3 regions of the Streptomyces sp. BF23-19 genome follow, and region 3 is predicted to be linked to each of the others. Evidence: riboswitches for the same ligand, from Rfam matches in the RefSeq annotation. Region 3 holds a riboswitch; each other region holds the start of a gene.
The links. Region 3 has a riboswitch for cobalamin ahead of AB8A24_RS25365 (ribonucleoside-diphosphate reductase subunit alpha). Riboswitches for the same ligand answer to the same signal wherever they lie in the genome.
Positions count from the first base shown of each region.

Region 1 (10,039 bases), on a different contig from region 3:
CTTCTCGGTGCCCGAGAGCAGACGCAGCAGGGTGGTCTTGCCGGCGCCGTTGAGGCCGAGGATGACGACGCGTGAGCCCTTGTCGATGGCCAGGTCGACGTCGGTGAAGATCTCCAGCGAGCCGTACGACTTGGAGAGGCCCTCGGCGGTCAGCGGGGTCTTGCCGCAGGGCGCCGGGTCCGGGAAGCGGAGCTTGGCGACCTTGTCGGAGACGCGGACGGCCTCCAGGCCGGCGAGGAGCCGGTCGGCGCGCTTGGCCATGTTCTGCGCGGCCACGGTCTTGGTGGCCTTGGCGCGCATCTTGTCGGCCTGCGAGTTCAGTGCCGCGGCCTTCTTCTCGGCGTTCTGGCGCTCGCGCTTGCGGCGCTTCTCGTCGGCCTCGCGCTGCTGCTGGTAGAGCTTCCAGCCCATGTTGTAGACGTCGATCTGGGAGCGGTTGGCGTCCAGGTAGAAGACCTTGTTGACGACGGTCTCGACCAGGTCGACGTCGTGGGAGATGACGATGAAGCCACCGCGGTAGGTCTTCAGGTAGTCGCGCAGCCAGACGATGGAGTCGGCGTCGAGGTGGTTGGTGGGCTCGTCGAGGAGCAGGGTGTCGGCGTCCGAGAAGAGGATCCGGGCCAGCTCGACGCGGCGGCGCTGACCACCGGAGAGGGTGTGCAGCGGCTGGCCGAGCACCCGGTCGGGCAGGCCGAGGGCGGCCGAGATGGTCGCGGCCTCCGCCTCGGCGGCGTACCCGCCCTTGGTCAGGAACTCCGTCTCCTGGCGCTCGTACTGCTTCATCGCCTTGTCGCGGGTGCCGCCGGTGCCGGTGGCGATGCGCTCCTCGTTGGCGCGCATCTTCTTGATCAGCACGTCGAGGCCGCGCGCGGACAGGATGCGGTCGCGGGCCAGCACGTCGAGGTCGCCGGTACGCGGGTCCTGCGGGAGGTAGCCGACCTCGCCCGAGCGGGCGATGGAGCCGGCGGCGGGCTGACCCTCGCCGGCGAGGCACTTGGTGAGGGTGGTCTTGCCCGCTCCGTTGCGGCCGACCAGGCCGATGCGGTCGCCCTTGGCGACACGGAAGGAAGCGGACTCGATAAGGACGCGGGCGCCGGCGCGCAGCTCGATGCCGGTGGCGGTGATCACGGAAATACTCCAGGGCGGGTCGGGACGGCGGAAGGGGGGCAGGACGCGAAGCTTCGACGCCGCTAATCCGCGAGGAGATTTGCCATGAGAGACATTCTACCGGGGGTGCGCAACTACTTTCCGGGCGCGGGCGGGGCCGTCCGGCCTGCGGGATCCACTCCCCCGCATCCCCCGTTCGGCCCAGCGGCCCCACGGAGCGGCCGAGGCGCATACAGGGACGATCAGGTTGATACTCGGCGCATGGGCGGAGACGCGACGGCGCCTGTTTCACGGATGGAGGGCGGCGGGGATGCAGTTCGACGACGACGCCAGTCTCGACAGCTCCGAGGTCAAGGACATGCGGGGTGGCGGCGGCCGCATCCCGGGCGGGAAGGCCACCGTCGGCGGCGGCATCGTCGGTCTGATCGCGCTGGTCATCGGGCTGCTGTTCGGGGTGGGGCCGGAGCAGCTGGGGCTGTCCACCGGGGAGCCGGAACCGACGCCCGTCTCCTCGTCGCTCAACCAGGTGCAGCAGGCCTGCAAGTCGGGGCGGGACGCGAACACGCGCGAGGACTGCCGGCTGGTGGCGGTGGTCCGGAGCACCCAGGCCTTCTGGAAGCAGGAGTTCGCCAAGCGCGGCGGCCAGTACAGCCCGGCGTCGACCGTGTTCTTCGAGAACCGGGTGAACACCGCGTGCGGGACCGCGAGCGCGGCGGTGGGCCCCTTCTACTGCCCGGCGGACCGGCAGGTCTATCTGGACCTGGGCTTCTTCGACGACCTGCGGACGAAGTTCGGCGCGACCGGCGGTCCCTTCGCCCAGGCCTACGTCGTCGCCCATGAGTACGGGCACCACATCCAGAACCTCACCGGAACCCTCCAGCGGGCCCAGGACGGCAGGCAGGGCCCGAACAGCAACGCGGTCAAGGTCGAGCTGCAGGCCGACTGCTATGCCGGGGTGTGGGCGCACAACGCGACGAACGTCGCGGACGCCTCCACCGGGCGGCCGCTCATCAAGTCCCTGACCGAGGCGGACATCAGGGACGGGCTGGACGCGGCGGCCGCGGTCGGCGACGACCGGATCCAGGAGAAGTTCCAGGGCCGGGTGTCCCCGGAGTCCTGGACGCACGGCTCGGCCGAGCAGCGTCAGCAGTGGTTCTACCAGGGCTACCGGACCGGTGACATGGCCCAGTGCAACACCTTCCGCTGACTGTCGGTGACGCCTGCCATGCTGGTGTGACGCGGGTCACCGTCACGAGAGGGAGTGATCGTCATGGCAGGCGTTCCGTCCATCTGTCCCACCCTGGTCTACCGCGACGCGAAGGCGGCCATCAAGCTGCTGACCGAGGCCTTCGGCTTCAGCCAGGTCGCCGTCTACGAAGGGGAGGACGGCTCGGTGATGCACGCCGAGCTGGCGTACGGCAACGGCATGGTGATGCTGGGCAGCTCGGGCAGGGGTGGGGCGTTCGACAAGGCCATGGAGGGCGCCGGCCCCTCGGGGGTCTATGTCGTGGTCGACGACGTGGACGCCCATCACCGGCGGGCGGTCGAGCACGGCGCGGAGATCGTGATGGAACCCACCGACCAGGACTACGGCTCCCGCGACTACATGGCCCGTGACGCCGAGGGCAACGTCTGGAGCTTCGGGACGTACGCGCCGCAGGTCTGACCCCGGTGGCGCGCCCGTCCCTGCCCGCGTGGACACGACCTACGGGGGTCACTCGCCGCCGGTGTGGACCTGGAAGGCGGCCCGGCGGACCGCCTTGGCCAGCGTCGGGTCGGGGTGGGCCGCGGCGAGCGCGACCAGTACCTGCACCGTGCGCGGATGGCCGACCGCGCGGACCTCGTCCAGCAGCCGGGGGACGGTGGTCCGGACGGCGGAGTCGAGGTGGCGGGCCAGCAGCTCGGCCTCGCCGTGGTCGGCGATCGCGGCGGCGGTGTCCACCCAGAGCCAGGTCGACTCCTCGGCGGTCAGGACGTCCTGGGCGTCGTCGGGGTCGACCCCGTCGTGCACGGCGAGCCAGAGCAAGGCGTAGGGGCGCAGGGCGGGCTCGCGCACGGCGGCGCGCACCTCGGGCTCGGCGGGGGCTCCGACCACGCGCAGCGCCTCGAAGGCGAGGCCGCGCAGCAGGGCGTCCTCGCCGCGGGCCGCCTGCAGCAGCTCGGTCACCGCGTGGCCGACGGGCCGGGCGGCCAGCCAGGCCTGGTACTCGGCGCGGGCCGGGCCGGGGGTGAGCCGCGCGCAGCCGTGCAGCATGGCGGCGGCGGACTGCTCGATGTTCCCGGCGGGGCTCTGCGCCGCGACGCAGATCTGCTCCAGCTTGACCCAGACGGCCCAGCTGCCGAGCGGGGTGAGCGTGGCCCGGGCGGGGCCGAGGGTGACGGCGTCCACGGCGGCGAGTCCGCCGAGTGCCCAGCGCAGCAGCCGGGCGAGCGGGACGGGGCGGGCCTCCGCGGAGCCGGCGGCGGACGTCAGCGCCACGGTGGGCTCGGACTCGTAGGGGATCTCGCACCGCTCGTCGCGCAGTTCGGTGACGCGCTGCCCGAGCAGGTCGAGCAGGTCCGGGACGGTCACCGGGCCGGCGGACAGCTGGAGCAGGGAGAGGAGTTGGGGCATCGCCTCGACGACCTCGGCGACGGCCGAGGGGGCGATGTCGGCGGGTGCGGGATGGACCAGCGACCAGGCGTCGAAGAGGGCGACCCAGCCGCGCAGTACGGCGGTGTCGTCGCGGTCCCAGGCGCGCAGCCGCCAGCCGGGCCGGGCGTGGCCGCCGTGCACCTCGACCAGTCCGGCGAGGCGGGCGCGGTCCCAGCCGACCTGGATCTGGCCGTGCGTCAGGCCCAGTTCCGTGGCGGCGCGTTCGACGTCGGCCGCGGGCAGGGCGCCCGTGGGGGCGGGCCGGCCGCCGTCGCCGGCGCCGAGGTTGCGCTCGGCCCAGCGGGTCAGGCGTACGGCGTCGGCGAGCGAGGCCCGGGCCCGGTTCGCGAGGTCGGCCGTGGCGGGCGTACCCGCCGGGGGCCGGGGCGCGGGCCGGGTGCGTCGGTCGGTCACCGCCTTGCGGGCCGCGGCGACGGAGCGCGGCGAGACGAGTCGGAGTCTGGAGTCGCGAGCCAACTGCTCATCAGGCTTTCGGGACGTCACGGAAGCAGTCTCGCCCGTCACTGGCCGAAAGCCCAAACGGAACCGATCGTTATCGCCGCTGACCCGCAGCGCAGACCGGGACAAGCCGCCCGTGCGGCCCTGTCCGTCACAGGGCCTTCACATGACGGCTCTTCACACGGTCGTTCACGAGGCCTTCGGCGCGGACCTCGACACGGCCTTCACATGAGCGGGGTGAGGAAGCGGCGCAGGGCCTCCTCGTAGCCGGCCGGGTCGGCGTTCCACATCGCGCCGTGCCCGGCTCCGGCCACGGTGTGCAGCGTGACGAGGTCGGGGCGGGCGGCGGCGAGCCCGCGGGAGGGTCCCCAGGGGGCGAGCGCGTCGTCCGGGCCGTGGACGATCAGTACGGGGACGCGCAGCACGCCGGGGTCGGCGCCCGCCGGCCGGCGGTCGGCGCGCAGGCCCGTGAGGCCCTCGGCGGCCCGGACCGCCAGCGGCAGCACGACACCGGGGACGCCGCGCGCCTTGGCGAGCCCCCGCAGGGTGGCGTGCCAGTCGAGCACCGGGGAGTCGAGGACCAGCCCGGAGATCCGGTGGGCCAGCGGCGAGCGCTCGAAGGCGCGCAGGGCCATGGTGGCGCCGGTGGACCAGCCGTGGAGGATCACGCGGCGGGCTCCGTAGCGCAGGGCGTAGCGGATGGCGGCGTCCAGGTCACGCCATTCCGATTCGCCGAGGTGGCCGAGGCCGTCCGGGGAGGCGGGGGCGCCCAGGTCGCCCCGGTAGCCGAGGTCCAGGACGGGCAGCTGATGGCGGTGCAGGAAGGGCATGACCACCATCGGGTGCTCACGGCTGCTGCCGAGCCCGTGCACGGTGATCACCCAGGTGTCCCGGGCGGCGGGCAGGAACCAGGCGGGCAGGGCGCCGAGCTCCCCGGGGATGTCCACGTCGGCGTGGTCGAGCCCGAGGGCGGTGCGCGGGTTGCCGACGTACACCTGGGGGGTGAGGGAGACCCGGGTACCGGGTTCGAGGGTGCCGTGGGTGACGGAGACGAGTCGCCGTACGACCGCGTCCGGGCCGGGGTCGGCGTCCGGGACCACGGGGCCGACGACGGCGTGCACGCCGGGTGCGACCAGGCCGTAGGTGCCGGGGCGCAGGGAGGCGAGCGAGCGGGTCAGCGTGATCCGGCCGTCGGCCACGGAGTGGACACCGAGCCGTGGTCCGCCGGGCAGTGGGCGTCCGGGTTCGGGCCGCAGGGCCGCGTCGGCGGCGTGCCTGCCGATGGCGACGGCGGCCGCGCCGGCACCCAGCAGAGTCGTGGTGACGGCCGCTGCCGTCGCTGTCGCGGTACGCACTGCTCCAGTGTCGGGTCGGGGCCTCCGGCGGGCCACCGGAGCGGATCCGTCCGCCGCCGGCGCGAGCCGGGCCGACGGCATGTGATCTGAGTCTCTTTCGGCGCTCCGGAGGTGGAGCGGGGCGCGCGCCGGACACCCTCCGGAGGGACTCATTCACCCGGCTTTGACGTGCATTAATAGCGTTATCTACGTAAGTATCAGGACGAATGGCCCGATCACACCCCGCGCCAGTACACCGCTCCGCCCGCGCCAGTTCATCTTCCGTTCACTCAGGTTGCCTACGGTCGCCGAGCCACTGACGTCAAACAGAAGCCTGGGTAAATGGAGCACATAACGCTTCTCCTCGGGATCGTGATCATCACCGCTCTCGTGTTCGACTTCACGAACGGTTTCCACGACACAGCCAACGCGATGGCTACCACCATCTCGACCGGCGCCCTCAAGCCCAAGACGGCGGTGGCCATGTCCGCCGTGCTCAACCTCGTCGGCGCGTTCATGTCCGTGGAGGTCGCCAAGACGATCTCCAAGGGGCTCGTCAACGAGGAAGGCATCCAGCCAGAGGTGATCTTCGCCGCCCTGGTCGGAGCGATCCTCTGGAACCTCGTCACCTGGCTGGTCGGTCTCCCCTCCAGCTCCTCGCACGCCCTGATGGGCGGCCTGATCGGCGCCGCGGTCGCCTCCGCCGGCATCGGCGCGGTCAACGGCAGCGTCGTCGTCACCAAGGTCCTCATCCCCGCGATCGCCGCCCCGCTGGTGGCCGGCATCGCCGCGTACCTGGCCGCCAAGGTCACCTACAAGCTGGGTGACAAGGTCGGCGAGAAGACCTCCGCCAAGGGCTACCGCGCCGGTCAGATCGCCTCGGCCGGTCTCGTCTCCCTCGCGCACGGCACCAACGACGCGCAGAAGACGATGGGCATCATCACCCTGGCCCTCATCGCCGGCGGCGCGATCGCGCCCGACGCGAACCCGCCGGTCTGGGTCATCGTCTCCGCCGGTATGGCCATCGCGATGGGTACCTACCTGGGCGGCTGGCGCATCATCCGCACCATGGGCACCGGCCTGACCGACCTGCAGCCGCAGCAGGGCTTCGCCGCCCAGACCTCGGCCGCGTCCGTCATCCTCGCCTCCTCGAACCTCGGCTTCTCGCTCTCCACCACCCACGCGTGCTCCGGCGCCGTCATGGGTTCGGGCCTGGGCCGCAAGGGCGGTGTGGTCCGCTGGTCCACCGCGACCCGCATGTTCATCGCCTGGGGCCTGACCCTGCCGGCCGCCGCGCTGGTCTCGGCCGGTGCCGAGCTGGTCATGCGTTCCGGTGACATCGGCGTCGCCGCCGTCGCCGTCTTCCTGGTCGCCTCCTGCTTCGCCATCTGGGTCATCTCCCGCCGCCAGGTCGTCGACCACCACAACGTCAACGACGTGGAGTCGGCCGCCGCGGAGGAGCCGGGCGTCGTCACCACGGCGATCGCCGCCGTCACCGTCCCGCCGACCGTCGCGGCGGCCGGTCCGTCCGTGGCAGCGGCCGCCGGTACGACCGCCGCGGTCACGGACGAGGACCTCAAGGCCACCATCCCGGCCGAGACGACCGCCCCGACGACCGCACCGGCTCCGGCCGCCGCGGTCTGACCGAGACATACAGAGGAAACGGCAGTATGAAGATCGACTGGGAAGCACTCGGCTCCGTCTTCGGGGTCAGCCTCTCCGCCACCGTCGCCCTCGTGGCCCTGTTCACCCTGGGCCTGGTGGGCCTGTCCAAGCACGAGACCGCCACCGAGCAGGGCGGCACCGCCACCCTCGCCCGCACCGGCGCGTACCTCTGCTTCGCGCTCGTCGCGGCGGCCGTGACGTACGGGATCTACCTGATCGTCTCCTGATCCGCCGCCGCAGGGCGGGTCGGGTGTGAAGGCTCCCTCCGGGTTTGTCCCGGGGGGAGCTTTCGCGTTCCCTCCCGCGCCCTCCGTCCCCGCCGCACCGCAGGTCAACGGCGAGTTGACGGGCGTTCGAGGTGCGTGGTGGACTGCCGGAGCCAATACGGCGGCATGGAGAGGAAGTCCGGTGCGAATCCGGCGCGGTCCCGCCACTGTCACCGGAATCGCACGCCGCGCGTGCGTCCCGGGAGCCAGGAACTCTCGCCGCCGGACACGTCGAACCAGGGCGCGGACCCTGAGTGAGGACATACCTGCCACCATGCGTGCCGATCGCGTCTTCGCGTACGGCGCCACGGCGGGCCTGATCGGCGACCGGATCCTCGGGGATCCGCGCCGAGGGCACCCCGTGGCCGCCTTCGGACGGGCCGCCGCCGCCGTCGAACGCTCCCTGTGGGGCGACGACCGCGCCCGGGGCCTCCTGCACACCCTGGTGTGCGCCGGGGGCGCGGCCGCCGTCGGAGCGCTGGGCGCCCGCGCCGTGCGCTCCCGGCCCGCGGCCGCCCGTATCGCCCTGACCGCCGCCGCCACCTGGGCCGTCGTGGGCGGCACCTCGCTGGGCCGGGAGGCCCGCGCCATCGGAGGCGCGCTCGCCGCCGGGGACATCGAGGTGGCCCGGGAGCGGCTGCCCCACCTGTGCGGACGCGACCCCCAGGCCCTGGACGGACAGCAGATGGCCCGCGCCGTCGTGGAGTCCGTCGCCGAGAACACCTCCGACGCGGTGGTCGGGGCCCTCGTGTGGGGCGCCGTCGCCGGAGTCCCCGGACTGCTGGCCTTCCGCGCCGTGAACACCCTGGACGCGATGGTCGGCCACAAGTCCCCCCGCTACCTGCGCTACGGCTGGGCCTCCGCCCGGCTCGACGACCTGGCCGGCTGGCCGGGCGCCCGGCTGACGGCGGTCGCCGCCGTACTGGCCGGCCCCGACCGGCGGGGCGCCGTACGGGCCTGGCGCGCGGACGCCGCCGCGCACCCGAGCCCGAACGCCGGACCCGTGGAGGCCTCCTTCGCCGGGGCGCTGGGCGTCAGACTGGGCGGAACCCTCGCGTACGGCGGCCGGGTCGAGCACCGGGCCGTGCTGAACGGCGGGGCGGGTCGGCCGGTGGAGGTCGCGGACATCGAGCGGGCGGTACGGCTGTCGCGCCAGGTGACCTGGCTGGCCCTGGGCGCCTGCGTGGCCGCCCGGCTGCTGGTCTCCCGTACGACACGCACGGCACGTACGACACGGAGGGGGCGGCGCGGATGAGCGGCGCGAGGCGCGGCGGGGGTCTGCTGGTCGCGGGCACCACGTCGGACGCGGGCAAGAGCGTGGTCACGGCGGGCATCTGCCGTTGGCTGGCCCGGCAGGGCGTGAAGGTGGCGCCCTTCAAGGCGCAGAACATGTCGCTGAACTCCTTCGTGACCCTGGAGGGCGCCGAGATCGGGCGCGCCCAGGCGATGCAGGCCCAGGCGGCCCGTGTGGAGCCGACCGCGCTGATGAACCCGGTGCTGCTCAAGCCGGGCAGTGACCGCAGCAGCCAGGTGGTGCTGCTGGGCAAGCCGGTGGGCGAGATGAGCGCCCGCGGCTACCACGGTGGGCGCCAGGAACAGTTGCTCGGCATCGTCACGGACTGCCTGGAGCAGCTGCGGGGCACGTATGACGCCGTGATCTGCGAGGGGGCGGGGAGTCCGGCCGAGATCAACCTGCGCCGGACCGACATCGTGAACATGGGCATCGCGCGCGCCGCGCGGTTCCCGGTGGTCGTGGTCGGGGACATCGACCGCGGCGGGGTCTTCGCGTCCTTCTTCGGGACGACGGCGCTGCTCTCCCCCGAGGACCAGTCCCTGATCGCGGGATACCTGGTCAACAAGTTCCGCGGCGACGTGTCGCTGCTGGAGCCGGGCATGGAGATGCTGCGCGGCCTGACCGGCCGGGCCACCTACGGGGTGCTGCCGTTCCAGCACGGCCTGGGCATCGACGAGGAGGACGGCCTGCGGGTCTCCCTGCGCGGGGCGGTACGCGAGTCCGTCGTCGCGCCGCCGGTGGGCGAGGACGTACTGCGGGTCGCCGTGTGCGCGGTGCCGCTGATGTCGAACTTCACGGACGTGGACGCGCTCGCGGCGGAGCCGGGGGTCGTGGTGCGGTTCGTGGACCGGGCCGAGGAACTGGCCGACGCGGACCTGGTCGTCGTACCGGGCACCCGGGGCACGGTGAAGGCCCTTCAGTGGCTGCGGGAACGCGGGCTCGCGGACGCGCTGCTGCGCAGGGCCGCCGAGGGGCGGCCGGTGCTGGGCATCTGCGGCGGGTTCCAGGTGCTGGGCGAGCGGATCTCGGACGAGGTCGAATCGCGGGCGGGCGAGGTCGACGGCCTCGGGCTGCTCCCCGTACGGGTGCGCTTCGAGCGGGAGAAGACCCTGGCCCGGCCGGTGGGTTCGGCGTTGGGCGAGGACGTCGCGGGCTACGAGATCCACCACGGCGTGGCCGAGGTGCTCGGCGGCGAGGCCTTCCTGGACGGCTGCCGCGTCGGGTCGGTGTGGGGCACCCACTGGCACGGATCGCTGGAGTCGGACGGCTTCCGCCGGGC
Region 1 is NZ_JBGBPT010000011.1:19,278-29,316, forward strand. It holds gene AB8A24_RS08950 (ABC-F family ATP-binding cassette domain-containing protein) at 1-1,128, opposite strand, end outside; gene AB8A24_RS08955 (neutral zinc metallopeptidase) at 1,418-2,314, shown strand; gene AB8A24_RS08960 (VOC family protein) at 2,378-2,773, shown strand; gene AB8A24_RS08965 (hypothetical protein) at 2,822-4,156, opposite strand; gene AB8A24_RS08970 (alpha/beta hydrolase) at 4,426-5,556, opposite strand; gene AB8A24_RS08975 (inorganic phosphate transporter) at 5,878-7,179, shown strand; gene AB8A24_RS08980 (hypothetical protein) at 7,206-7,427, shown strand; cobalamin riboswitch at 7,558-7,705, shown strand; gene AB8A24_RS08985 (cobalamin biosynthesis protein) at 7,741-8,721, shown strand; gene AB8A24_RS08990 (cobyric acid synthase) at 8,718-10,039, shown strand, end outside.
Region 1: linked by a shared signal. The riboswitch ahead of AB8A24_RS08985 (cobalamin biosynthesis protein) and the one ahead of AB8A24_RS25365 (ribonucleoside-diphosphate reductase subunit alpha) in region 3 are both predicted to bind cobalamin.

Region 2 (10,039 bases), on a different contig from region 3:
CGCGGCGGTCTGCCAGGCGATCAGTCCGGTGAGGGCCACCGCGAGCGCCGCCACGAGGGTGGTCAACACCACGATCTTGCGGGCGAGGGAGCTCGGACGGGGGTGGTTCACGGGCCGGGGGCCGTCGCGCTGTACCCGACGCCGCGGACCGTACGGATCGGGCTCGCGTCGCCGAGCTTGGCGCGTACCTGCGAGACGAACACGTCGACCATGCGGGTGTCGCGGTAGCGGGCGTACCCCCACACCTGGGCGAGCAGTTGCTCGCGGGTGAAGACCTGGCCCGCGTGCTGGAGGAGGTGGTGGAGCAGGTTGAACTCGGTGGCGGTGAGCTCGACCGGCTCGCCGTCGCGGCGTACGGTGCGGCCGACCGGGTCCACGCTGAGCCGGCCGCCGGTGCTCCCGGGCGGCGGTCCGGGCGGGCCCGCCGCCCGGCGCAGTACGGTCTTGACCCGGGCGACCAGTTCGCGCGGGGAGAACGGCTTGGTCAGATAGTCGTCCGCGCCGAGTTCGAGGCCGAGGATCCGGTCGGCCTCCTCGCCGCGCGCGGTGACCAGCAGCACCGGTGTCCAGTCGCCGGCGTCCCGCAGGGCGCGGCAGAAGGCGATGCCGTCCATGCCGGGCAGGCCGATGTCCAGGACGATCGCCACCGGGTGCAGGCGCCGCGCGGCCGCGAGACCGGCGGCCCCGTCGGCCTCGACGTGGACGCCGAAGCCCTCGCGGGTCAGGTAGAGGCGTTGCACGTCGGAGATGTGGCGCTCGTCCTCGACGATCAGCACGAGGCCCCTGGACTCCGTCATCACTGCCTTTCAGCCGCGGTTGGCAGCATCGATGCTAACCGCGCCGACCAGCCCTTCCGGTGGGCGCGCCGTCATCCGTACATTCCCCGAACAATGCGCCCGCCGCGCTCCACGTCGAAGGGATATGTCCGAAGTGCGCATATGGCTGGTTCTCGCTCTTGCGGTCTGATGGCGGAAAGTGCTCGCCATCTTCTGAGGTTGGGTAACCAAACTGTCGTGCAGCAGCTGAAGACACCACCGGGGCCGCACGCGGCCCGCGCGCTCGTGGGCCGGCGCGGTGCTCCTCGGCGCCGTCCTCGTCTGCACGGCGGACCTGGTGGGCCGCACCGTGATCGCCCCGGCCCAGCTCGGCGCCGGCCTGATGACCGCGGTGATCGGCACGCCGTACTTCCTCCACCTGCTCGTACGCAGCCGCCGCTAGGCCGTCCCTTCCGGATCTTGTCGGCCGAAGGCCGGGTACGGCGCCGATCCGCGCGCCGTACCCGGCCTTCGCGCGTGCGTGCCTCAGCCGTGGCCGAAGCGGGGCGGGCGCTTGTCGACGAAGGCGGACATGCCCTCCTTCTGGTCGGCCGTGGCGAAGACCGCGTGGAACAGCCGACGTTCGAAGCGGACGCCCTCGGTGAGGGTGGTCTCGAAGGCCCGGTTCACGGCCTCCTTGGCCATCATCGCGACCGGCTTGGACATTCCGGCGACGGTCTCGGCGACCGCGAGCGCCTCGGCGAGCAGCTCGTCGGCGGGGACGATCCGGGAGACGAGCCCGGCCCGTTCGGCTTCATCCGCGCCCATGGTGCGGCCGGTCAGGCAGAGCTCCATGGCCTTGGCCTTGCCGACGGCCCGGGTGAGCCGCTGGGATCCGCCGATGCCGGGGATCACCCCGAGTTTGATCTCGGGCTGCCCGAACTTCGCGGTGTCGGCGGCGAGCAGGATGTCGCACATCATGGCGAGCTCGCAGCCGCCGCCGAGCGCGTATCCGGAGACCGCCGCGAGGGTGGGCGTGCGGACCTGGCCGAGGCGGTCCCAGGCGGTGAACCAGTCGGAGAGGTACATGTCCATATAGCTCTGCGGACGCATCTCCTTGATGTCGGCGCCCGCGGCGAAGGCCTTCGCCGAGCCGGTGAGGACGATGCAGCCGACCTCGGGGTCCCGGTCCAGTTCCTCGGCGGCGGCCACGACCTCGGTCATCACCTGGAGGTTGAGGGCGTTGAGGGCTTCGGGCCGGTGGAGGGTGAGGACGGCGACCCGGCCCTTGCGCTCCAGCAGGATGGTCTCGTAGGTCATGCGGGGGTCCCGTTCTGCGGTCGGAGGGTGCGGACGATCGCGGAGAAGTCCAGGCCGGCGCCCTCTCCCTCGGCGAATGCGGCGTACAGTTCGGCGGCCTTGAGGCCCAGCGGTGCCTCCACCCCGCCGGCCCGCAGGGCGTTGGCGGCCAGACCGAGATCCTTGGCCATGAGCGGCGCGGCGAAGCCCGGCCGGTAGTCCCGGTTCGCGGGACTCGCCGGAACCGGCCCGGGGACGGGGCAGTTGGTGGTGAGGGCCCAGCACTGGCCGGAGGCGGTGGAGGCCACGTCGTAGAGGGCCTGGTGGTCCAGGCCGAGGCTCTCGGCCAGCACGAAGGCCTCGCTCACCCCGATCATGGAAACGGCGAGGATCATGTTGTTGCAGATCTTCGCCGCCTGACCGGCGCCCGCGGTCCCGCAGTGAACGGCCTTCTTGCCCATGGCATCGAGCAGCGGCTCGGCGGCGGCGAACTCCGCCTCGCCGCCGCCCGCCATGAAGGTGAGCGTGCCGGCCTCGGCGCCCATCACGCCGCCGGAGACCGGGGCGTCCAGCGCCCGGTGACCGGCTTCCACGACGGGCGCGTGCGCGGTGCGGGCGTCGGCGACATCGATGGTGGAGCAGTCGATGAAGAGCGTGCCGGGCCGGGCAGCGGCAAGGAGACCCTGTTCCCGGTACAGGGCGAGGACGTGCCGGCCTGCCGGCAGCATGGTGATGACCACGTCGGCCGGGGTGGCGGCGTCCGCCGCCGAGGCCGCAGGTTCGACACCGGCGGCGGCCGCTGCCGCCAGTTGGTCCGCCACGAGGTCGAAGCCCAGGACGCGGTGCCCGGCCTTGACCAGGTTGGCGGCCATCGGGCCGCCCATGTGACCGAGGCCGATGAATGCGACGGTGCTGGTCACCAGGCAACCTCCTGTGACGACGCGGACGGGGCGAGACGGAGTTCGCGGTCGCCGAGCGGGGCGAAGAACCGTTCGACCTCCGCCGGGCCGACGGCTTCGAGCGTGGCGGGGGACCAGTGCGGGTCGCGGTCCTTGTCGATGACCTGGGCGCGGATGCCCTCGACGAGGTCGGACGAGGACAGGGCGGCGAGGGAGACGCGGTACTCCTGCTCCAGCACCCGTTCCAGCGGGCCGAGCCGCCGGGCCCGGCGGAGCGCCGCCAGGGTGACCTTGACCGCGGTGGGGGACTTCGCCAGGAGGGTGCCTGCCGTCACCTTCGCGCCGGGAACGTCCGTGGCGAGCAGCCGCGTGACGATCTCCTCGGCGGTGTCCGCGGCGTAGCATCGGTCGATCCACTCGCGTGCGGCGGCGAGTTCGCCCGGCGGCGGCTGCTCCACGTACCGCTCCAGCACGGTGTGCACCGGGTCGGAGCCGAGTTCCCCGGCCAGCGCCGGCAGGGCCGACGAGGGTACGAAGTGGTCGGCGAGGCCGCACAGCAGCGCGTCCGCCGCGCCGACCGGCGCACCGGTCAGGGCCAAGTGGGTACCCAGTTCTCCGGGGGCGAGGGCGAGGAGATAGGTGCCGCCGACGTCGGGGACGAAGCCGATGCCGGTCTCGGGCATCGCGATGCGGGAGCGTTCGGTGACGATGCGGACGGTGCCGTGCGCGGAGATCCCGACGCCGCCGCCCATGACGATGCCGTCCATGAGGGCGACGTACGGCTTGGGGTAGCGGGCGATACGGGCGTTGAGCCGGTACTCGTCGCGCCAGAAGTCCGCCGAGGCAGTGCCTCCTGCGCGGGCGTCCTCGTAGATCGCGCGGATGTCACCGCCCGCGCACAGCCCTCGTTCGCCGGCGCCCTCGATGACCACGGTCTCGATGTCAGGGTGGTGCTCCCAGGCGGCGAGGGCCTCGTCGAGACGCAGGGCCATGGGATGGGTGAGGGCGTTGAGGGCCTTGGGGCGGTTGAGAGTGATGTAGGCGGTGCGGCCCTCGGTGCGCAGCAGGACGTGGTCGTGTTCTTCGGGGGATGTGTGGTTCATCGCAGGGTCTCCGTCAGTCCGCGCGCGACGATGACGCGCATGACCTCGTTGGTGCCTTCCAGGATCTGGTGGACGCGCAGGTCGCGGACGATCTTCTCGATGCCGTATTCACTGAGGTAGCCGTAGCCGCCGTGGAGTTGGAGGGCGGCATCGGCAACCGCGTACCCCGTGTCGGTGGCGAACCGCTTCGCCATCGCGCACAGCCGCGGAGCCAGCGGATCGCCCGCGTCCAGGGCCTCCGCGGCCTGCCGGACCAGGGCGCGGGCGGCGGCCAATTCGGTGGCCATGTCGGCCAGTCGGAACTGCAACGCCTGGCGGTCCAGGAGCCGGGAGCCGAATGCCTCGCGGTCGGCGAGGTACGCCAGACTGCGGTCCAGCGCGCTCTGCGCACCGCCGAGCGAGCAGGCGGCGATGCCGAGCCGGCCGCCGTTGAGGCCGTTCATGGCGATGCGGAAGCCGTCGCCCTCCGCGCCGAGCCGCCGGTCGGCGGGGACCCGTACGCCGTCCAGGACGACCTGGCGGGTGGGCTGCGCGTTCCAGCCCATCTTCTGCTCGTTGGCGCCGAACGAGACGCCGGGGTCTTCGCGTTCGATGACGAAGGCCGAGATGCCGCCGGGCCCGCTCTCGCCGGTGCGGGCCATGACGATGTAGATCCCGGCGGCTCCGGCGCCGGAGATGAACTGCTTGACGCCGGTCAGCACGTAGTGATCGCCGTCCCGCTCGGCGCGGGTACGCAAGGCGGCGGCGTCGGAGCCGGCGCCCGGTTCGGTGAGGCAGTAGCTGCCCAGGGTGTCCGCGGAGCAGAGGGCCGGCAGCCACCGCTCTCGCTGCACCTGGCTTCCGTACCGGTCGATCATCCAGGCGACCATGTTGTGGATGGACAGGTACCCGGCGATGGACGGGCACCCGGTCGCGAGGGTCTCGAAGACGAGGACCCCGTCGGCACGGGAGAGACCCGAACCGCCGTGCTCCTCACGGACGTAGACGCCGCCGAGGCCGAGTCCGGCGGCCCTGCGGATGACGTCGACGGGGAAGTGCTTGGCCTGGTCCCAGGCGACGGCGTGCGGGGCGAGGTGTTCCTGGGCGAAGTCGAGGGTGACCTCGGCGAGGGCGAGCTGGTCCTCGGTGAGGGTGGTCACCGGGCTCATCCCATCGTCGGGATGGTGAAGCTCGCGGCCTCCTTGGCCCCGGAGGGCCAGCGCGAGGTGACGGTCTTGGTCCGGGTGTAGAAGCGGATCGAGTCGGGGCCGTGCTGGTTCAGGTCGCCGAAGCCGGACCGCTTCCAGCCGCCGAAGGTGTGGTACGCCACGGGGACGGGGATCGGCACGTTGACGCCGACCATGCCGGCGCCCACCCGGCGGGTGAAGTCGCGCGCCGTGTCGCCGTCGCGGGTGAAGATCGCGACGCCGTTGCCGTACGGGTGCTCGGTGGGCAGGCGCAGGGCCTCCTCGTAGTCGGCGGCCCGTACGACGGACAGCACCGGACCGAAGATCTCCTCGCGGTAGATCCGCATCTGCGGGGTCACCCGGTCGAAGAGGGTGGCTCCGGCGAAGAAGCCGTTCTCGTGTCCGGGCAGGGTGAACCCGCGTCCGTCCACGACGAGTTCGGCGCCCTCGGTGGCTCCGATGCCGACGTAGCGGTTCACCCGGTCGAGGGCGTCGCGGCTGACCAACGGCCCGAAGTCGGCCTCGGGATCGTCGGAGCGACCCACCCGCAGGGTGGCGATCCGCTCCTTCAGCTTCCCGACCAGCGCGTTCGCGGTCTCCTCGCCGACGGGGACGGCGACGGCGATGGCCATGCAGCGCTCGCCCGCGGAGCCGTAGCCGGCGCCGATCAGGGCCTCCACAGCCTGGTCGAGGTCGGCGTCGGGCATCACGATCATGTGGTTCTTGGCGCCGCCGAAGCACTGGGCGCGCTTGCCGTGGGCCGCGGCGGTCGCGTAGATGTGCGCGGCGATCGGGGTGGAGCCGACGAAGCCGAGGGCCTGCACGCGCGGGTCCTCCAGCAGGGTGTCGACGGCCTCCTTCCCGCCGTTGACCACATTGAGCACGCCGGGCGGCAGGCCGGCCTCCAGGAACAGCTCGGCGAGGCGCAGCGGTACGGACGGGTCCCGCTCGGAAGGCTTCAGGATGAAGGAGTTGCCGCAGGCCAGGGCGGGTGCGGCCTGCCACAGGGGGATCATCGCGGGAAAGTTGAAGGGGGTGATCCCGGCGACCACGCCCAGCGGTGAGCGCAGGGAGTGCACATCGATCCCGCTGCCCGCGTTGTCGGTGAACTCTCCCTTCAGGAGGTGGGGGACACCGGCGGCGAACTCGACCACCTCCAGGCCGCGTTGCAGGTCGCCGTGGGCGTCGGCGACGGTCTTGCCGTGCTCGGAGGACAACAGCCGGGCCAGCTCGTCACGTTCGGCCTCGACCAGCTGGAGGAAGCGCAGCAGGACGCGGGCGCGGCGCTGCGGGTTCCACCGCCCCCAGTCGGCCTGCGCCTCCTCGGCGTTCGCGAGGGCGGCCTCGGTGTCCGCGCGCCCCGCGAGCGGGACCCGGGCCTGGACGGCGCCCGTGTTGGGGTCGTACACGTCGGCGAAGAGACCGGAGGATCCGGTGGTGTGTTTGCCGCCGATGAAATGGGTGAGTTCACGGACCATGGGTGCCTGCTCTCGTCAGGTGGGATCCGAGGAATGGCACGGCCTGCCGGCGGACGGACCCGATGGGGTGCGCCGCTGGGGAAGGCCGTGGGACTACGAGCGTGCGGAAGTGTGCGCGCGCTCCGCCGGATCACCAGGGTCGTGGGTACAAACCGGTGCCATGCGTGTCTGCTCCATCCTCGTGGACAACACGGAACGTTCCGCGGCCGGTATCCTGACTCCCGGATCTCCGCGTGCCGCCCGCCTTCCCGACGAAGCTCGTCAGTGGCGTGTGGATGGCAGCACACTCCCCGGTCACAGTGGCGGGACCGTGCCGGTTTCTCACCGGCTTCCCTGCACCGCGGACCTTGTGCCACGAACATATAGTTGGACGTCCTAGTAAGTCCAGAGCCGCCGCCGCGCGCCTTCGGCCGACCTGTCCCGGCCTGACGTCCCCTCAGCCCTACGGCGTGGGGCCCGGGTTCCCGGTCACCGGGTACGGGATGAAGGTGCTGCTGTTCTCGTCGACGGCCAGCGCCCGGCCGAGCGGCGGCACGGCCCGCTGCGGACAGTCGAGGCGTTCGCAGAGCCGGCAGCCCATGCCGATGGGGGTGGCCGCCGCCGTGTTGTCGAGGTCGAGCCCGTCGGCGTACACGAGCCGCGAGGCGTGCCGGATCTCGCAGCCGAGCCCGATCGCGAAGGTCTTGCCCGGCTCGCCCCAGCCACCGCGGTGGCGGGTGACGGCCCGGGCGGTCCACAGGTACCGCTGTCCGTCGGGCATGGCGGCCACCTGGACGTGGATGCGGCCGGGCGCGGCGAAGGCCTCGTAGACGTTCCACAGGGGACAGGTGCCGCCCGCGCGGGAGAAGTGGAATCCGGTCGCCGACTGTCGCTTGGACATGTTCCCCGCCCGGTCCACCCGCACGAAAGAGAAAGGCACCCCACGCAGCCTGGGCCGTTGCAAGGTGCTCAACCGGTGGCAGACCGTCTCGTAGCCGATCCCGAAGTGGTCGGTGAGCCGCTCGATGTCGTAGCGGAACTCCTCGGCGGCCGCGTGGAAGGCGCGGTACGGGAGGATCAGCGCGCCCGCGAAGTGGTTGGCGATGCCGATCCGCGCGAGGGCGTGGACGGGGGAACCGGGCGGGAAGTCCTCGGCGGCCAGCCGGTCCAGCTCGGCCCCGTACTCGATCAGCGCCAGCTGGGTGGCCATCCGGAACGCCTGCTGTCCCGGCCGGAGCCGGTTCGACAGGTGCAACACCCGGGCCGTGGCGTCGTAGCGGTGCAGTCGGTCGGAGTCCGTGGCCGTCCGGATCCCGTGCCGCTCGGCGAGCCTGCGGGTCAGCGCGCGGACGACGTCCCCCGGGCGGATGCCGATCTCGGCGGCGAGGCCTTCGGCGGCGAGATCGGTGTCGTGGAGGTAGTTCTGCCGGCGGTAGAAGAACTCGCGGATCTCCTCATGGGGCGAGCGCGGGCTGTCGGCCGCCACGTCCCGCCCGTCGGCCGCGTCGGCGAGACGCTCGGCCAGCAGCTGGCTGCGCCGGCCCAGGTCCAGCAGGACCGAGGCGACCGCGGGCATCCGGGTGGCCAGTTCGGCCAGGTCGGAGGGGGAGACGCGGGCCTCGGCCACCTCGTTCGCGAGCGCCTCGCGCAGGTCGGCGACCAGCCGGCTGGTGTCGCGCTGCGAGAAGAAGCCCGGATCCACCCCGAAGGCCTCGGTCAACCGCAGCAGCACCGGAACGGTGAGCGGCCGGGAGTCGTGCTCCATCTGGTTGAGGTAGCTGGGGGAGATGGCGAGCACCCGGGCCAGGTCGGCCTGGGTCATCCGCCGCTCCTCGCGCAGTCGCCGCAACCGCGCTCCCGCGTACGTCTTGCTCACCGCACTCCCTCGCCGTTCCGGGCCGACACGCGACGCCAGAATACGGGGATCTTCACGACCCGAACCCTTCGCAACCTTGGCAATTTCGATGCCGAAGATTCGCAGACCTTGGCAGATGTACCTCCTTGATGGCACTCGGTGTCAGTGTCAAAGTCGGTGCAGCGGCCCGCCGGACACGGCGGCCAGGAAGAACCGACTGGCCCGATTCACGCCCTGATTTCGGCCATCCAGGAGGTTCGACCCGGCGGTTCGGCAGCATTGCTCAGCTTCGGCCCCGGGCCGGGTTCGGCGGCCGCAGCTCGTACCAGGCACAGAGTGCCAAGCCGCCGGGTTCACGGTCCGGCCCATTGGCAAGACAAGCGACGGATGGAAACGGTGACGGTCATGGCAGAGGCGAACACGACGGCGGCGGCCGAGCAGCTCAAGCAGCGGTGGGCCGACGACCCTCGCTGGGCGGGCATCGAGCGCACCTACACGGCCGAGGACGTGGTGCGGCTCTCGGGCAGCGTCCGCGAGGAGCACACCCTGGCCCGGCGCGGCGCCGAGCGGCTGTGGCGCCAGCTCCACGAGCAGGACTACATCCACGCCCTCGGCGCCCTCACCGGCGGCCAGGCGGTCCAGCAGGTGCGGGCCGGACTCCAGGCGATCTACCTCTCCGGCTGGCAGGTGGCCGCCGACGCGAACCAGGCCGGACACACCTACCCCGACCAGAGCCTCTACCCGGTCAACTCGGTCCCGCAGGTGGTCCGTCGGATCAACAACGCCCTGCTGCGCGCCGACCAGATCGCCATCGCCGAGGGCGGCACGGACACCACCGACTGGCTCGCGCCGATCGTCGCGGACGCCGAGGCCGGCTTCGGCGGCCCGCTGAACGCCTTCGAGCTCACCAAGGCGATGATCGCGGCGGGCGCCGCCGGCATCCACTACGAGGACCAGCTGGCCTCCGAGAAGAAGTGCGGCCACCTCGGCGGCAAGGTCCTCGTCCCGACCGCGCAGCACGTCCGCACCCTCAACGCGGCCCGCCTGGCGGCCGACATCGCCGACACCCCGACCCTGATCATCGCCCGTACGGACGCCCTCGCCGCCACCCTCCTGACCAGCGACGTCGACGAGCGCGACGCGGAGTTCTGCACCGGCGAGCGCACCGCCGAGGGCTTCTACCACGTCCGGGGCGGCATGGCCCCGGTCATCGCCCGCGGCCTCGCCTACGCCCCGTACGCCGACCTCATCTGGGTCGAGACCGGCACCCCGGACCTGGCCCAGGCCCGCGAGTTCGCCGAGGCCATCCACGCGCAGTACCCCGACCAGATGCTGGCCTACAACTGCTCGCCCTCCTTCAACTGGAAGGCCGCGCTGGACGACGACCAGATCGCCAAGTTCCAGCGCGAGCTCGGCGCGATGGGCTACCGCTTCCAGTTCATCACCCTCGCCGGCTTCCACTCCCTCAACCACGGCATGTTCGACCTCGCCCGCGGCTACGCCGA
Region 2 is NZ_JBGBPT010000112.1:6,384-16,422, reverse strand. It holds gene AB8A24_RS38895 (HAMP domain-containing sensor histidine kinase) at 1-111, opposite strand, end outside; gene AB8A24_RS38890 (response regulator transcription factor) at 108-797, opposite strand; partial or broken gene AB8A24_RS38885 (iron chelate uptake ABC transporter family permease subunit) at 1,041-1,218, shown strand; gene AB8A24_RS38880 (enoyl-CoA hydratase) at 1,302-2,075, opposite strand; gene mmsB (3-hydroxyisobutyrate dehydrogenase) at 2,072-2,974, opposite strand; gene AB8A24_RS38870 (enoyl-CoA hydratase/isomerase family protein) at 2,971-4,056, opposite strand; gene AB8A24_RS38865 (acyl-CoA dehydrogenase family protein) at 4,053-5,204, opposite strand; gene AB8A24_RS38860 (CoA-acylating methylmalonate-semialdehyde dehydrogenase) at 5,201-6,700, opposite strand; cobalamin riboswitch at 6,887-7,072, opposite strand; gene AB8A24_RS38855 (short-chain fatty acyl-CoA regulator family protein) at 7,143-8,555, opposite strand; gene aceA (isocitrate lyase) at 8,940-10,039, shown strand, end outside.
Region 2: linked by a shared signal. The riboswitch ahead of AB8A24_RS38860 (CoA-acylating methylmalonate-semialdehyde dehydrogenase) and the one ahead of AB8A24_RS25365 (ribonucleoside-diphosphate reductase subunit alpha) in region 3 are both predicted to bind cobalamin.

Region 3 (10,039 bases):
GGTTTAGACCAGTAGCTGGAGCTTGGCCTAGACCTTTAGGGGTGTCAAGGGTCTAATGAGCGGGTGCCCGGTCCGTTATCGGACCGACACCTGGGGAGAGAGAAGGCCTGTCCCCCCACTCGTGTCACGATGTGACCGCACATATCGGAGGAGCCGGTGACGGCAGCGAAACTGGAGTCGGGAAGGCGGGCGGCGATGGCCACCGAAGGGGCGACCACGGAGCCGGACGGCGGGGCAGTCACCCGCACGGCACGTGTTCCCAAGTACTACCGACTCAAGCGGCACTTGCTCGACATGACCGAGACGCTGCCGCCCGGCACCCCGGTGCCGCCGGAGCGCACGCTCGCGGCCGAATTCGACACCTCGCGGACCACCGTCCGGCAGGCCCTCCAGGAACTGGTCGTAGAAGGGCGACTGGAGCGAATCCAGGGCAAAGGCACCTTCGTCGCCAAGCCCAAGGTCTCCCAGGCGCTGCAACTGACCTCGTACACGGAGGACATGCGGGCCCAGGGACTGGAACCGACGTCCCAGCTCCTCGACATCGGCTACGTGACGGCCGACGACACCCTCGCCGGACTGCTCAAGATCACCACCGGCGGACGGGTGCTGCGCATCGAGCGGTTGCGCCTGGCCAGCGGTGAGCCGATGGCCATCGAGACCACGCACCTGTCGGCCAAGCGCTTCCCCGCGCTGCGCCGTTCGCTCGCCAAGTACACCTCCCTCTACACGGCACTCGCCGAGGTCTACGACGTGCACCTGGCCGAGGCCGAGGAGACCATCGAGACCTCGCTGGCCACCCCGCGCGAGGCCGGCCTGCTCGGCACCGACGTCGGGCTGCCGATGCTGATGCTCTCCCGGCACTCCCTGGACGCCGACGGCGAACCGGTGGAGTGGGTGCGGTCGGTGTACCGCGGCGACCGGTACAAGTTCGTCGCCAGGCTCAAGCGCCCCGCCGTCTGACCTCGCCCGTCCCGCCCCGCCCGACCTGGCCCGTCGGACCCCGTGTCCCCGATTCCTTCACATACCGGAATACGGACGGGGTCTTACGCCCAGCGGGCAATCCCCCGTAGATTCCCTGCGCTTACGCAGATGATCGACGAGGGGACGAGGTCATGCCTGAACCGGAAGCAACAGGGACAGAACGGGACGCGGCGAGTCCGGGCAGTACATCGGGCTCGCCTTCTCCCCGGTCCATCGCCGCGTGGGTGCTCGTCGGACTCGTCGGCGCCATCGGCTGGGGCGTGCTCGCGCTCTCGCGCGGCGAGGAGATCTCCGCCGCCTGGCTGCTCGCCGCCGCGCTGGGCTCGTACGCGATCGCCTACCGCTTCTACGCGCGCTTCATCGCGGACCGCGTACTGAAGGTGGACGCCAGCCGGGCCACCCCCGCCGAACGCCTTGACAACGGTGTCGACTTCCACCCCACCGACCGCCGGGTGCTCTTCGGTCACCACTTCGCGGCCGTCGCCGGCGCCGGCCCGCTCGTCGGACCCGTACTCGCCGCGCAGATGGGCTATCTGCCGGGCACCATCTGGATCGTCGCCGGCGTCATCTTCGCCGGGGCCGTCCAGGACATGGTCACGCTGTTCTTCTCCACCCGCCGCGACGGGCGTTCGCTCGGCCAGATGGCCCGGGACGAGATCGGCCCCGTCGGCGGGGCCGCCGCCCTGATCGCCGTGTTCGCCATCATGATCATCCTGCTGGCGGTCCTGGCCCTCGTCATCGTCAACGCCCTGGCGCACTCGCCCTGGGGCGTCTTCTCCATCGGCATGACCATCCCGATCGCCGTCTTCATGGGCTTCTACCTGCGCGTCCTGCGACCGGGCCGGGTCACCGAGGTCTCCGTCATCGGCGTCGCGCTGCTGCTGCTCGCCATCGTCGCGGGCGGCTGGGTCGCCGAGTCCTCCTTCGCGGACACCTTCACCCTGGAGAAGGAGACGCTGGTCATCTGGATGGTGGTGTACGGCTTCCTGGCATCGGTGCTGCCGGTGTGGATGCTGCTCGCACCCCGCGACTACCTCTCCACCTTCATGAAGGTCGGCACGATCGCGCTCCTCGCCATCGGCGTGGTCATCGCGATGCCCACCCTGAAGATGCCCTCGATCACCGACTTCGCGGCCCGCGGCGACGGACCGGTCTTCGCCGGGTCGATGTTCCCCTTCGTCTTCATCACCATCGCCTGTGGCGCGCTCTCCGGCTTCCACGCCCTGGTCTCCTCGGGAACCACCCCGAAGATGATCCAGAAGGAGACCCAGGTCCGCATGATCGGCTACGGCGCCATGCTGACCGAGTCCTTCGTCGCCGTCATGGCGATCATCGCGGCCTGCATCATCGAGCCCGGCCTCTTCTTCGCCGTCAACTCCCCCGGCGGGGTCATCGGCACCACGGTCGAGTCCGCCTCCCAGGCCGTGACCAACTTCGGTTTCGCCATCTCCCCCGAGGCGCTCGCCCAGGCCGCCAAGGACGTCGAGGAAGCCAGCCTGCTCTCGCGCACGGGCGGTGCGCCGACCTTCGCACTCGGAATGTCGGAAATCTTCTCCGCCGTGGTCGGCGGCGCCGGCATGAAGGCGTTCTGGTATCACTTCGCCATCATGTTCGAGGCGCTCTTCATCCTGACGACGCTCGACGCGGGCACCCGCGTGGGCCGGTTCATGCTCCAGGACACCCTCGGCAACGTGCACAAGTCCTTCAAGGACGTCAGCTGGAAGCCCGGCGTGTGGTTCGCGAGCGCGATCGTCGTCGCCGGCTGGGGCTACTTCCTGTGGGTCGGCATCAAGGACCCGCTCGGCGGCATCAACCAGCTCTTCCCGCTCTTCGGCATCGCCAACCAGCTCCTCGCCGCGGTCGCGCTGGCCGTCTGCACCACGCTGCTGATCAAGTCCGGCCGGCTCCGGTGGGCCTGGGTGACGGGCGTTCCGCTGGTCTGGGACGCCACGGTGACGCTCACCGCGAGCTACCAGAAGATCTTCTCCGAGGACGTGAAGGTCGGGTTCTTCGCCCAGCGCGACAAGTACCAGGCCGGAATCGACGCCGACAAGGTCCTGGCGCCCGCCAAGAACATGGACGACATGCACACCGTGGTCACCAACGCCACGGTCGACGGCGTCCTGTGCGCCCTCTTCGCCCTCCTGATCATCGTGGTCCTCGCGGACGCGGCCCGGACCTGCCTCAAGGCCGTCCGCGACCCGGGGTCGGCGACCCTCTCCGAGACCCCGTGGACGGAGTCGAAGATCGTCGCCCCGGCCGGGCTGATCGCGACCGCCGAGGAGCGGGCGGAGCTCGCCGCGGCGGGTCCGGAGGCGGGCGGCGGACACGTCACGGAGCCGGTGGCCTGATGAGCGTGCGCAGCGCGCTGGCGAAGGCGCGCTTCTACGTACGGGAGTTCTCGGGGGAGGCCGCGTACGACCGGTACGTGGCCCACACCCGCTCCCACGACCCGGACGCGGAGGTCCTGACCCGCCGCGCCTTCGAACGCGCCCGTACGGACGCCCGCGAGGCGGACCCCCGCGAGGGCTTCCGCTGCTGCTGAACCACCCCGCACGCCGAAGGCCCCGCCGCTCCCCGCGGCGGGGCCTTCGTACGTTCGGCGCCCGCCCGTCGCCGCCCGTCCTGCACACTCGACCGCATGGACATGGTGATCAGGGCGGTGCGGCCCGCCGAGTACGTGGAGCTGGGTGAGATCACGGCGCGGGCCTACCTCGCCGACGGGCATCTGGACTTCAACGAGGACGACCACTACCTGAATGTGCTGCGCGACGTGGCCGGTCGGGCCGCCGAGGGCGAGGTGCTCGTCGCCGTGCGGGACGAACGGCTGCTGGGCGGTGTGACCTTCGCCGCTCCGGGCAGTCCGCTCGCCGACATCTCGGCTCCGGACGAGGCCGAGTTCCGGATGCTCGCGGTGGCCCACGAGGCGCGCGGCCAGGGCGCCGGCGAGGCTCTGGTGCGGGCCTGCGTGGAGCGGGCGAGGGCTCTGGAGGGGGTGACCGGCCTGGTTCTCTCCACCCAACGCAGCATGGCCGGGGCCCATCGGATCTACGCGCGACTGGGCTTCGTACGCACGCCGGAGCGGGACTGGGCGCCGATCGAAGGCCTGACACTCCTCACTTACCGGCTCAAGCTGTAGCCACGCCGACACTACATGTGGGGGTTACCGCAGAGGGCCGCCCCCACATGTATGCTCATGCCTGCTGTCGCCGCAGGGGAATCCGGTGCGAATCCGGAACTGTCCCGCAACGGTATGAAGTGTCCGGCTACCGGACACCAAGTCCGATGACCTGCCGTCAGCGCGCCCGGCTCGACCGAACCGGGTGCCGATTCGTCCGGGCCTCGCGGTTGGGCCGGTGGACGCCATGTGGGGTACGCGTTCTCGTTGCGCCCGCATGCGCCCGCTCGCGCCCCGCCCCGCCGATGACCGGGCCGAGCGAGGGAGAGCTCCCGCCGTGACCATCGCGCCTTCCGCACCGCGCGCCGAGTCCACTTCTGGCGACAACACCGAGGGCCCGGGGGCCACGCTGCTGCGTACCCTCACCGAACTTACGGCGGACCTCCCCGACACCGACCCCGGCCGGGTCGCGGCCTCCGCACTGCGCGGCCGCAGCTCCGCCGCCGACGACGCCGAACTGCGCGGGCTGGCCACCGAGGCCGCCGCCGGTCTGATCTCCGAGGACCCGGCCTACTCCCGGCTCGCCGCCCGCCTGCTGACGCTGGCCGTGCGCGACGAGGCCGCGAGCCAGGGCTCCACCTCCTTCTCGGCCTCCGTCGAGGTCGGCCACCGCGAGGGCCTCATCGCGGACCGCACGGCCGAGTTCGTCCGTACGCACGCGAGCCGGCTCGACTCCCTCGTCGAACTGACCCTCGCCGAGGGCGCCGACGACCGCTTCGGCTTCTTCGGCCTGCGCACCCTGCACAGCCGCTACCTGCTGCGCCACCCGATCACCCGTCAGGTCATCGAGACCCCGCAGTACTTCATGCTGCGCGTGGCGTGCGGTCTGGCCGCCGACGAGAGCGTCCAGGCCGTCGAGGAAGTGGCCTCGCTGTACCGGCTGATGAGCCGTCTGGACTACCTGCCGTCCTCCCCGACGCTCTTCAACTCCGGCACCCGGCACCCGCAGATGTCCTCCTGCTACCTGCTGGACTCCCCGCTGGACGAACTCGACTCGATCTACGACCGCTACCACCAGGTGGCCCGTCTCTCCAAGCACGCCGGCGGCATCGGCCTCTCGTACTCCCGCATCCGCGCCCGCGGTTCCCTGATCCGCGGCACCAACGGCCACTCCAACGGCATCGTGCCGTTCCTGAAGACCCTCGACGCCTCCGTCGCCGCCGTGAACCAGGGTGGCCGCCGCAAGGGCGCCGCCGCCGTCTACCTGGAGACCTGGCACGCGGACATCGAGGAGTTCCTGGAGCTCCGCGACAACACCGGTGAGGACCAGCGCCGTACGCACAACCTGAACCTCGCCCACTGGGTGCCGGACGAGTTCATGCGCCGCGTGAACGCCGACGCCGACTGGTCGCTGTTCTCCCCGGCCGACGTGCCCGAGCTGGTCGACCTGTGGGGCGACGAGTTCGACGCCGCCTACCGCAAGGCCGAGGCGGACGGCCTGGCCCGCAAGACCATGCCCGCCCGCGACCTGTACGGCCGGATGATGCGCACCCTCGCGCAGACCGGCCAGGGCTGGATGACCTTCAAGGACGCCTCCAACCGCACGGCGAACCAGACCGCCGAGCCGGGCACCGTCGTGCACTCCTCGAACCTGTGCACCGAGATCATCGAGGTCACCAACGACGGCGAGACGGCCGTCTGCAACCTCGGCTCGGTCAACCTGGGCGCGTTCGTCATCGACACCGCGAACGGTCGCGAGATCGACTGGGAGCGGATCGACGAGACCGTCCGCACCGCCGTCACCTTCCTCGACCGCGTGGTGGACATCAACTTCTACCCGACCGAGCAGGCCGGCCGCTCCAACGCCCGCTGGCGTCCGGTGGGCCTGGGCGCGATGGGCCTCCAGGACGTCTTCTTCAAGCTGAAGCTGCCCTTCGACTCCCCCGAGGCGAAGGCGCTGTCCACCAAGCTCTCCGAGCGCATCATGCTGGCCGCCTACGAGGCCTCCTGCGACCTCGCCGAGCGCAGCGGCGCGCTGCCGGCCTGGGAGCAGACCCGTACCGCCCGTGGTGTCCTGCACCCGGACCACTACGACGTCGAGCTGAACTGGCCGGAGCGCTGGGACGCGCTGCGCGCCCGCGTCGCCGAGACCGGCATGCGCAACTCCCTGCTCCTCGCCATCGCCCCGACGGCGACGATCGCCTCGATCGCCGGCGTGTACGAGTGCATCGAGCCGCAGGTCTCCAACCTGTTCAAGCGCGAGACGCTCAGCGGTGAGTTCCTCCAGGTGAACGGCTACCTGGTGGAGGAGCTGAAGCAGCTCGGCGTGTGGGACGCCCAGACCCGCGAGGCGCTGCGCGACTCCTCCGGCTCGGTCCAGGGCTTCGGCTGGATCCCGGCCGAGGTCCGCGAGCTGTACCGCACGGCGTGGGAGATCCCGCAGCGCGGTCTGATCGACATGGCGGCGGCCCGTACGCCGTTCCTGGACCAGTCGCAGTCGCTGAACCTGTTCCTGGAGACGCCCACCATCGGCAAGCTCAGCTCGATGTACGCGTACGCCTGGAAGCAGGGGCTGAAGACCACCTACTACCTGCGCTCGCGCCCGGCGACGAAGATCGCCCGCGCCGCACAGGCGGCCACCCCCGTCGAGCTGCCGCAGGCGGTCGCCGACGCCGAGGCGCTGGCCTGCTCCCTTGAGAACCCCGAGTCCTGCGAGGCCTGCCAGTAATGAGCTCCAACGACACCAAGAACCTCCTGGACCCGGGCTTCGAGCTCACGCTCCGTCCGATGCGCTACCCGGACTTCTACGAGCGCTACCGGGACGCGATCAAGAACACCTGGACCGTCGAGGAGGTCGACCTCCACTCGGACGTCGCGGACCTCGCGAAGCTGACGCCCTCCGAGCAGCACATGATCGGCCGACTGGTCGCGTTCTTCGCGACCGGCGACTCGATCGTCTCGAACAACCTGGTGCTGACGCTCTACAAGCACATCAACTCCCCGGAGGCGCGCCTGTACCTGTCGCGCCAGCTGTTCGAGGAGGCCGTGCACGTCCAGTTCTATCTGACGCTGCTCGACACCTACCTGCCCGACCCGGACGACCGCGCGGCCGCCTTCGACGCGGTCGAGGAGATCCCCTCCATCCGCGAGAAGGCGCAGTTCTGCTTCAAGTGGATGGACTCGGTCGAGAAGATCGACCGGCTGGAGACGGCAGCCGACCGCCGCCGCTTCCTGCTGAACCTGATCTGCTTCGCGGCGTGCATCGAGGGCCTGTTCTTCTACGGCGCCTTCGCCTACGTGTACTGGTTCCGCTCGCGCGGTCTGCTGCACGGCCTGGCCACCGGCACCAACTGGGTGTTCCGTGACGAGACCATGCACATGAACTTCGCGTTCGAGGTCGTGGACACGGTCCGCAAGGAGGAGCCGGAGCTCTTCGACGACGCTCTCCAGCAGCAGGTCACCGACATGCTCAAGGAGGCCGTGGAGGCGGAGCTGCAGTTCGGCCGCGACCTGTGCGGTGACGGCCTGCCGGGCATGAACACCGAGTCGATGCGCGAGTACCTGGAGTGCGTCGCGGACCAGCGTCTGGTCCGTCTCGGGTTCCCGCCGGTGTACGGCTCGCAGAACCCGTTCTCCTTCATGGAGCTGCAGGGCGTGCAGGAGCTGACGAACTTCTTCGAGCGCCGTCCGTCGGCCTACCAGGTCGCGGTCGAGGGCACGGTCGACCTGGACGAGGACTTCTAGGGGTTCCAGGGGTTCTACGACTTCCAGGAGTTCCGGGGAGTGACCGACCGGGGAGCCGGGATGCGGAGGTTTCCGTGTCCCGGCTTCTCGCGTTCCCCGGTGGCTCAGTGGGCGATGGGGCCCCAGTACCGCCGGGCGGCGGGCCGGAAGGCGCGCCGGCGCGGGGTGGGCGGGAGGCCGCCCGCGCGCTGGCGGGGCAGCCACACCAGCCGGGTCGCGACGGCCCGGATCTGCTGGTCGATCCGCCGGTCGCGCAGGATCCCGTAGAGGCTGGGCCCGAGCACGAGGGCGGCGATGGCGAGGACGACGAGGTAACTCACGAAGGTGGTCATAGCTCTACTGTCCGCCTGATCGCCCATGATCGACAGTGGCAGTACTGTCATAGAAGACCGAATTACTGCCACACTGGGGTCATGCTGACCAACGTGGCCGTGGCCCTCGTCGACGGAGTCGCCCCCTTCGAGCTGGGGATCTTCTGCGAGGTGTTCGGAATCGATCGCAGTGACATGGGCGTACCGGTGTACGACTTCGCCGTCTGCGCGGCGGAGGAGGGGCCGCTGACCGTGGGCGGGGGCGCCTTCGGCATCACCCCCGCACACGGGCTGGAGCGGCTGGAGGAGGCCGATCTGATCTGCCTGCCCGCCGCCAATGACGCGGGCGTACGCATCTACCCCGAGCCCCTGCTCGCGGCCCTGCGCCGGGCCGTGGAGCGAGGGGCGCGGGTCCTCAGCGTGTGCAGCGGGGCCTACATCCTCGGCGCCGCCGGACTGCTGGACGGCCGCCGGTGCACCACGCACTGGATGCACGCCGCGGCCCTGACCCGGCGCTTCCCGCGGGCGGTCGTCGACCCGGACGTGCTCTACGTCGACGAGGGCCCGGTGATCACCGCCGCCGGCACGGCCTCGGGCATCGACGCCTGCCTGCACGTGGTCCGCCAGGAGCACGGGGCCGAGGTGGCCAACATCATCGCGCGCCGCATGGTCGTACCGCCGCACCGGGACGGCGGGCAGGCCCAGTTCATCCAGCGGCCGCTGCCGCGCACGGCCTGCGACACGGTGGGCGAGGTGATCGAGTGGATGGCTCGCCACCTGGGCGAGGAGATCACCGTCGAGCAGCTCGCGGAGCGCGCGCACATGTCCCCGCGGACCTTCGCCCGCCGCTTCCTCCAGGAGACCGGCACCACCCCGTACAAGTGGGTGCTGCGCCAGCGGGTCCTGCTGGCGCAGGAGCTGCTGGAGTCGACCGGCGAGACGGTGGACGCGATCGCCGGCCGCTGCGGCTTCGGCAACGCGGCCGCCCTGCGCCACCACTTCCTGCGGACCCTGGGCACCACGCCGAACTCGTTCCGGCGCGCCTTCCGGGGCCCGCAGGCCGCCTGAGGGCTGTCCCTTCCGGATCAGGCGTTGGGGACGGTCTCGTAGCGCGGGGTGCCCTCGTCCATCTGCCGCAGGGCGTCCTTGCGGTCCCGCTTCGAGAGGCGGTCGATGTAGAGGTAGCCGTACAGGTGGTCGGTCTCGTGCTGCAGGCAGCGGGCGAAGTAGCCGGTGCCGCGCACCTTGATCGGGTTGCCCTGCGCGTCCTGGCCCTCGACCTCGGCGTAGTCCGGGCGGGCCAGCGAGGCGTACGCCGTCGGGACCGACAGGCAGCCCTCGTTGGAGTCGTCCAGCACACGGGCGGCGGCCGGCAGCTCGATCAGCTTCGGGTTGACCACGACACCGGTGTGCCGCTTGCCGTCGTCGTCCGGGCAGTCGTAGACGAAGACCTTGGCGTCCACGCCGATCTGGTTCGCGGCCAGGCCCACGCCCTCGGCGGCCTTCTGGCTGGCGAACATGTCGTCGATCAGCTGCGCCAGCTCGTCGCCGAACTCGGTGACGTCCTTGCACTCCCGGTGCAGGACCGGGTTGCCGACCACGGTGATCGGACGGGCCGTGCCGCGCTGACGGTGGGCGAGCTCACGCGCCTCACAGTCCTCGGTGTCCACGACGTACCCGTCGTTCACGCTCTCGACAACCTCGTTCTCCTGCTGCGCCATGTCCGCCGTACGCCTTCCGTAAGTCCCGGTCATCGATGGTCGTGGTGGCCACCGATGTGCCCGTACAGCCTACGGCCCCGGGTCAGCAGACTTCTTCGAGATCCCGCCACTCGCGCGTGCCCGGGCTGTCCGCGACCCAGCCGTCGAGCAGTCCGCGCACCAGA
Region 3 is NZ_JBGBPT010000048.1:12,437-22,475, reverse strand. It holds gene AB8A24_RS25385 (GntR family transcriptional regulator) at 196-960, shown strand; gene AB8A24_RS25380 (carbon starvation CstA family protein) at 1,113-3,332, shown strand; gene AB8A24_RS25375 (YbdD/YjiX family protein) at 3,332-3,526, shown strand; gene AB8A24_RS25370 (GNAT family N-acetyltransferase) at 3,623-4,120, shown strand; cobalamin riboswitch at 4,138-4,294, shown strand; gene AB8A24_RS25365 (ribonucleoside-diphosphate reductase subunit alpha) at 4,437-6,827, shown strand; gene AB8A24_RS25360 (ribonucleotide-diphosphate reductase subunit beta) at 6,827-7,843, shown strand; gene AB8A24_RS25355 (hypothetical protein) at 7,948-8,175, opposite strand; gene AB8A24_RS25350 (helix-turn-helix domain-containing protein) at 8,257-9,222, shown strand; gene def (peptide deformylase) at 9,240-9,875, opposite strand; gene AB8A24_RS25340 (hypothetical protein) at 9,958-10,039, opposite strand, start outside.